Regions from separate parts of the Brenneria goodwinii genome, predicted to be linked through region 2. Evidence: predicted binding sites of a transcription regulator. Region 2 holds the regulator's gene; each other region holds the start of a gene.

Region 1 (2,274 bases), 2.4 Mb from region 2:
GTTCCGGTTGAAGAGTCCGCCCCTTTCCGGGCCGCGGCGCAGCGCCACGGTATCGCGCCGATCTTTATCTGTCCGCCCAACGCCGATGACGACCTGCTGCGTGAAATTGCGTCCTATGGCCGCGGTTATACCTATTTACTGTCGCGCGCGGGCGTAACCGGTGCGGAAAATCGCGCTCACTTGCCGCTTAATCACCTGGTCGCCAAATTGAAGGAGTACCATGCGGCCCCGCCAATTCAGGGATTCGGTATTTCAGAACCTTCACAGGTTCAGGAATCATTGACCGCAGGGGCGGCAGGCGCCATCTCCGGTTCGGCGATCGTGCGGATTATTGAAAAAAATCAACACGACACCGCAGAGATGCTGTCGCAGTTGCATACCTTTGTCAGCAACATGAAAGCGGCAACGCGTTCATAGCGGTTGGCCGCGCAAGAGACGAAAAACGGCGGATGAAAATCCGCCGCTTGAGGTTACCGACAACCCCTCTCCGTTTTCGTCGCTAAAAACGATAACCGACTCCAAACATAAATACCCACGGATCCAGACGGGTACTAATCGTTTGCTGCTGGCCTCCGGCGTTAAATTTCACATCGGTATCAATGTCCATCCACCACAGGGAAGCGTTAATCAGCCAGTTTTGATCCAGATTGTAATCCAGACCGGCCTGCGCGGCCACGCCCCAGGAGTTCTTCAGGCTCAAGTCGCTTAAGCCATTGCTCTTCCCCCGGTCATTGAATTTTTCATCAAAGAACATGGTGTAATTTACGCCCACGCCAAGGTAAGGACGGAGTTTATCGGCGCTATCACCAAAGTAATACTGCGCCATCAGTGACGGCGGCAAATGACTCACTTCGGCGATCGTCCCAACCCCGTTCAATCCTACCTTATGCGTAAACGGCGTCGCGGCCAATAATTCCACGCCGATGTTATCCGTCACCAGGTAACTGAACGTCAAACCCAGTTGGGTATTGTTATCAACCTTAAACGATCCCAGATTCAAGACATTGTCGGAACCTTCCACCGGACGAACGGTAGCGGTTCCACCACGGACAATGACATCACCGGCCTGATGAGCCTGCGCAAAGGCTGGCAACAGCGCTGTCGCCAGTAGCAAGAAAGACGCTTTTTTCATTATCCACTCCATTTATGTGGTTTAAATTTCGAGCAAAATATACCTTTAAGCAGTCATTCTTGTTTTAAGCCAGATCACATCTTTTAAATGCTTTTTGTAAAAAACAAATTCCATCAAATTAGTGTAAATAATTAAAAATCAAGAAATTGATCTAAATCAAAAATAACAAAATACACATAACGTGCGTTCCTAAAAAAATACGCTGCCAACGCGGTTATTTCGGCGGTAAATTCTCATCATTCTTTCTGTACCCAACAGATTTCATGGTGACGCCGATACGGCTGCGACTTGAAAATCGGAGGGTGTGATGCAATGCCGGTGGAGGACGGTAGAAAATCAAATGAGTGATAACGCCTGTATGCACTGCGGCGCCTGTTGCGCTTATTTCAGGGTATCCTTTTACTGGGCTGAAGCCGATGATGGCGGCGGCAGCGTGCCGACTTTACTTACCGAACCGCTTACGCCGTTTTTACGCTGCATGCAGGGAACAAACAGCAAAACCCCCAGATGCCGCGCATTAGAAGGGAAGATCGGCGAAAATGTCCGTTGTTCCATTTATGCCAATCGCCCCTCACCCTGCCGTGAATTTATGCAGTCAGGAGAAAATGGTCAGATAAATGAGGCCTGTGACCGTGCCCGAGCCCGCTATGGACTTCCCCCGCTAACCACCGTGATCGACACTCCGCCCGCAGAATCATGAGAAATCCGCGCCTTGCGATACGGACGGGGGTGCCACTGCCCAGGGTAACAGGTTACAATTAAAGGCTAATATCATTAGCCCATCTTTTCTCAAGGAGTTTGCATGCCTATCACGGCTAACGCTTTGTACCGTGACACAATGAATTTTACGCGTAACCAGTTCATCAGTATTTTAATGATGGCGCTGTTAACCGCGTTCATTACTGTCATTCTGAATCATGCCTTCGCCCCCGGAAATGAAGAGTTGCAGGCGCTGAATGACGTGGGTAGCGATGTGTCCTCCTCCGTCGAGTTGGGCATGATGGACATGATCCAGCAGATGACGCCGGAGCAGCAGGTGCTGCTGTTGAAAATGTCTGCGGCGGGAACATTCGCCGCCTTGATTGGTAATGCGCTGCTCACTGGCGGCATTCTTATGCTGATTCAGATGGTATCCGCCGGAA
Region 2 (2,274 bases):
TGATTTCTCATCTGTGTCATAAAGTGGCGGTGATGCAGTATGGCCGGATATTGGAAACGCTGGATATCAGTGATTTAACCCGCGATACGCCGAAGAATGCCTATACTGCCATGTTGGTGGATGCCAGCCGCCAGTATAGCCGCGATCTGGCGGTGCGCTCGGAACGCATGGGATAACGTGATAACGTTTCGTGCGTAAATCGGCGACAAAACGAAGAGGACTGGCTGTAACGTCAGTCCTTTTCGCATCATAAGATAAGGTAAGAACCTGGCTTGCATTTAACAATTGGTTAAAATAAGTAATCTGTACGTAAAAAAAGGTAAATGGGTAGCGTTAAGGAGTGTGGATATTTACAATCACTACGCTTTCTGTAAGCGGTTTCTTCAAAAAGGAATTCTCATGCTCAAACGTACTCTGGTTGCTGCGGCGGCCTTTATTTCACTTACGGCTTTTTCTCCGGCGTTCGCCGCCAACGGCGTAACGCATGTTTTGCTGACGACGTCGGCAGGAAACATTGAACTGGCATTAGATAATCAAAAAGCGCCGGTATCGGTGAGGAATTTTGTCGAGTACGTTAATAACGGTTTTTATAACGGGACGACGTTTCATCGAGTGATCCCCGGCTTTATGATCCAGGGCGGCGGTTTTACCGCTGATATGAAACAGAAAGCGACTAACCCGGCGATCGCCAACGAGGCGGATAACGGGTTGCGCAATCTGCGCGGCACCATTTCGATGGCGCGTACGGCGGAAAAAGACAGCGCGACCAGCCAGTTTTTCATTAACGTCGCCGACAATGCGTTTCTCGATCATGGTCAGCGCGATTTTGGCTACGCGGTGTTTGGTAAAGTGGTCAAAGGGATGGAAGTGGCGGACAAAATCGCCCAGGTTCAGACTGAAAACGTCGGCCCTTATCAGAATGTGCCAACCAAACCGATCGTGATCCAGTCAGCGAAAGTCCTGCCCTGAGGCGTATTTTCGGGCGGTGGTTTATTTCCAGCCAATAAATCTGAGCGGGTTCGAAGAATTCGCTCAGGCTAATGGCAATGCGTTATTTGTTTTATTAATTATCCGTTTTTAAACCATTATATTATTGCCGACAAATATATCGGATAAAAAAAAGCGTGAGATAAGTCTCACGCTTTTTTGTTGTAGGGTCATGCTAATACGCCGGTTTAACGGGTACCGTAGACGACTATTGTTTTACCATGTGCGGAAATCAGGTTCTGATCTTCTAACATTTTAAGTATCCGCCCCACGGTTTCACGTGAACAGCCAACAATTTGGCCAATTTCCTGACGTGTGATTTTTATTTGCATGCCGTCAGGGTGGGTCATGGCATCTGGTTGTTTCGCCAGGTTTAGCAATGTCTGAGCGATACGCCCCGTGACATCAAGGAAAGCCAGATTACCGACTTTCTCTGACGTTACCTGCAGTCTGCTGGCCATCTGAGCAGACAGGCGCATCAGAATATCAGGGTTCACCTGGATCAGTTGTCTGAATTTTTTATAAGAAATTTCAGCAACTTCACAAGCCGTTTTCGCCCGAACCCAGGCGCTGCGTTCCTGACCTTCCTCAAACAAGCCGAGTTCGCCGATAAAATCCCCTTGATTCAGATAAGAGAGAATCATTTCCTTGCCTTCTTCATCTTTGATCAGCACTGCGACAGAGCCTTTCACGATGTAGTAAAGCGTTTCTGCTTTTTCACCTTGGTGAATAAGCGTACTCTTCGATGGATACTTGTGGATGTGGCAATGAGAAAGGAACCATTCGAGAGTCGGGTCTGTTTGCGGTTTGCCGAGAACCATTCGATATCATCCTCTGTTGTCAGTCACTGCGCAAATCACAGGGCTCAGAGTTCCCTGTACGGCGTATTTACTGTTAAAAGTTCAAATTCAGTGTAGGCAGAACGACGTCAGGGAATATACTGAAAACCTTTATCTGGCGACGTCATCATCTCCCCGGCATCTGAGTTTGTCCAGAATAAGGCAGATTCTGTTCTTGTTTTTAACACACCTTGAGGGACGTGTCTTGTATTGTCTCATTTCAGCATGATAAAGCTCTGGTTATAAGATAATTTTGTACAGTAACGATATAAATATTCAAAAATTTTTTAGCGGAGGCAGCATGCAGGCTCGAGTGAAGTGGGTTGAAGGCTTAACATTCCTTTGCGAATCAGCTTCAGGACATCAGGTTTTAATGGATGGAAATTCAGGGGATAAATCCCCCAGTCCGATGGAAATGGTTTTGATGTCGGTTGGCGGATGCAGCGCG
Region 3 (2,274 bases), 2.7 Mb from region 2:
AAGATAACGGCTGGTTCACTCTGCGCATTGGCGAGTTGAAATCAATGCTGGCGCTGGCCGGCGGCGATTTGGAGCAGGCATTAAGCTGGGCGGAATGGACTCTGGATTTCAACGACTCGATCTTTAGCGCGCAACGCAGTAATTACTACCGCTGTCTGCAAACGTTGTTACAACTGGCGCTGGAACAGGAGCGCGATCCTGCCGGGTATTATGATGCTTTCGTCAAAATGTACGGACGTGAAACCGTAGACGCCGCCAGTGCGGCGATCGCCGGGGAACAAGCCTTTCATGGGCTATTCACCGTTGATGATGCATTCACCGCGCTCCCCGCCCATCGCGCATTGCTGGCTGCGTATGAGAAGCTGCAACGCGCGAAAAGTCGCTACTGGCCAGCAAAATAATGCTGATGGCGACACGGTAAAGACCTAGAATATTCGCTTCGCGGTTTTCACCCCATTACGGCGCGACACTATTTTTATTTTTCAAATTAAGCGCAACAATAACCCTTTTAAAAACAAGGGTTATTGTTGTTTGAAAATTAATATTTCCCGTCAAATTAACTAAAACGAAATCACTTTGTTGTTAAATGGTGAATATTTAGTTAAATTACATTAAAAGTAGCGTACTTAAATTATACAAGGCATGATATTTATTAACGCCAAATCAGGATGAAAACACCTGGTTATTCAAATATTTTTGTAAACTTTAAAATATTTTTTATTATAAAAATCAACAAGATAACCACACAAACCCGGACTTTACACGGCTGTACACCGGTGTTAGTTTCGCGCAATATGATCCACGTCAAATTTTGCTTTATACCGCTTTGTTAGTATCTCGACGCTGATAAATTTTAAGAGAGAGTTAGTGTGAAAGCTGACAACCCCTTCACTCTGCTATTACCGGCCGCAATGGCGAAAGTTGCCGAAGATGCCGGCGTCTATAAAGCAACAAAAAAACCGTGGGTAACGTTTTATCTGGCGATCACCGCGGGTGTTTTTATCTCGATTGCTTTTGTCTTTTATATTACCGCCACCACCGGCACGGCAACGATACCTTTTGGTATTGCCAAACTCATCGGTGGTATTTGCTTCTCACTGGGATTGATGTTGGTTGTCGTTTGTGGAGCGGATTTATTTACTTCCACCGTACTGACCGTCATCGCCAAAGCCAGTGGACGCATCACCTGGAAGCAGCTAGCCTTTAATTGGATTAACGTGTATATCGGTAATCTGATCGGCGCGCTTTTCTTTGTTGCGCTGATTTGGTTCTCCGGCGAACATATGGTCGCCAATGGCGCATGGGGACTCAACATTCTGCAAACCGCGGAACACAAGCTTGAACATACTTTTGTTGAAGCGCTTTGTCTGGGGATTTTAGCCAACCTGATGGTATGCCTAGCCGTGTGGATGAGTTATTCCGGCCATAGTCTGACAGACAAAATGTTCGCGATGATTCTTCCGGTCGGCATGTTTGTCGCCAGCGGTTTTGAACACAGCATCGCCAACATGTTCATGATCCCGATGGGCATAGTCATCAAAAATTTCGCCACCCCCGAATTTTGGCAGGCCGTTGGGATGGCGCCCTCTCAGTTTGAACATTTAACTATTAGCCATTTTATCAGCGATAATCTGATTCCAGTTACGATAGGAAACATTATTGGCGGTGGCTTTCTTGTAGGTTTAACATACTGGGTAATTTATTTACGCGGCGGAGACAAGCATTAACGTGCAATCAGCCGCAACGTCGGATTTTAAAAAATCCATATCAAAGGTAGGTGTAAAATGACCGATCTGAATGAAAAACTGGCCAGCGCATGGCAAGGCTTTAGCAAAGGTGAATGGCAGGATGGAGTTAACGTTCGTGACTTCATTCAGAAAAACTATACGCCGTATGAAGGTGACGAATCCTTCTTGGCTGACGCTACCGCAGCAACGACTGAGCTGTGGGATAAAGTCATGGAAGGCGTCAAGCTGGAAAACCGCACCCATGCACCGGTTGATTTTGATACCAACCTGGCATCAACCATCACCTCCCACGATGCGGGCTACATCAATAAGAGCCTGGAAAAAATCGTTGGTCTGCAGACCGATGCTCCGTTGAAGCGTGCGCTGATCCCATTCGGCGGGATCAAAATGATTGAAAGTTCCTGCAAAGCGTATGACCGCGAGCTGGACCCTTCCATTAAAAAAATCTTTACCGAATATCGTAAAACCCATAACCAGGGCGTATTCGACGTTTATACTCCGGACATCCTGCGCTGCCGTAAATCCG

Evidence for each region. The regulator CRP, encoded in region 2, controls carbon source genes, mostly activating them, when cyclic AMP is high. The targets are predictions, from matches to a motif close to ATGTGANNNNNNTCACAT.
Region 1: ompW (outer membrane protein OmpW) is a predicted target of CRP. The motif match lies at 1,277-1,294, and genes of this name have one in related genera.
Region 3: focA (formate transporter FocA) is a predicted target of CRP. The motif match lies at 793-810, and genes of this name have one in related genera.

What each region holds. Positions count from the first base shown of each region.
Region 1 is NZ_CP014137.1:1,806,718-1,808,991, forward strand. It holds gene trpA (tryptophan synthase subunit alpha) at 1-417, shown strand, start outside; gene ompW (outer membrane protein OmpW) at 500-1,132, opposite strand; gene ACN28R_RS08040 (YkgJ family cysteine cluster protein) at 1,473-1,832, shown strand; gene ACN28R_RS08045 (YciC family protein) at 1,935-2,274, shown strand, end outside.
Region 2 is NZ_CP014137.1:4,775,108-4,777,381, forward strand. It holds gene ACN28R_RS21180 (ABC transporter ATP-binding protein) at 1-176, shown strand, start outside; gene ppiA (peptidylprolyl isomerase A) at 400-969, shown strand; gene crp (cAMP-activated global transcriptional regulator CRP) at 1,176-1,808, opposite strand; gene ACN28R_RS21195 (OsmC family protein) at 2,128-2,274, shown strand, end outside.
Region 3 is NZ_CP014137.1:2,102,166-2,104,439, forward strand. It holds gene ycaO (30S ribosomal protein S12 methylthiotransferase accessory factor YcaO) at 1-401, shown strand, start outside; gene focA (formate transporter FocA) at 870-1,727, shown strand; gene pflB (formate C-acetyltransferase) at 1,785-2,274, shown strand, end outside.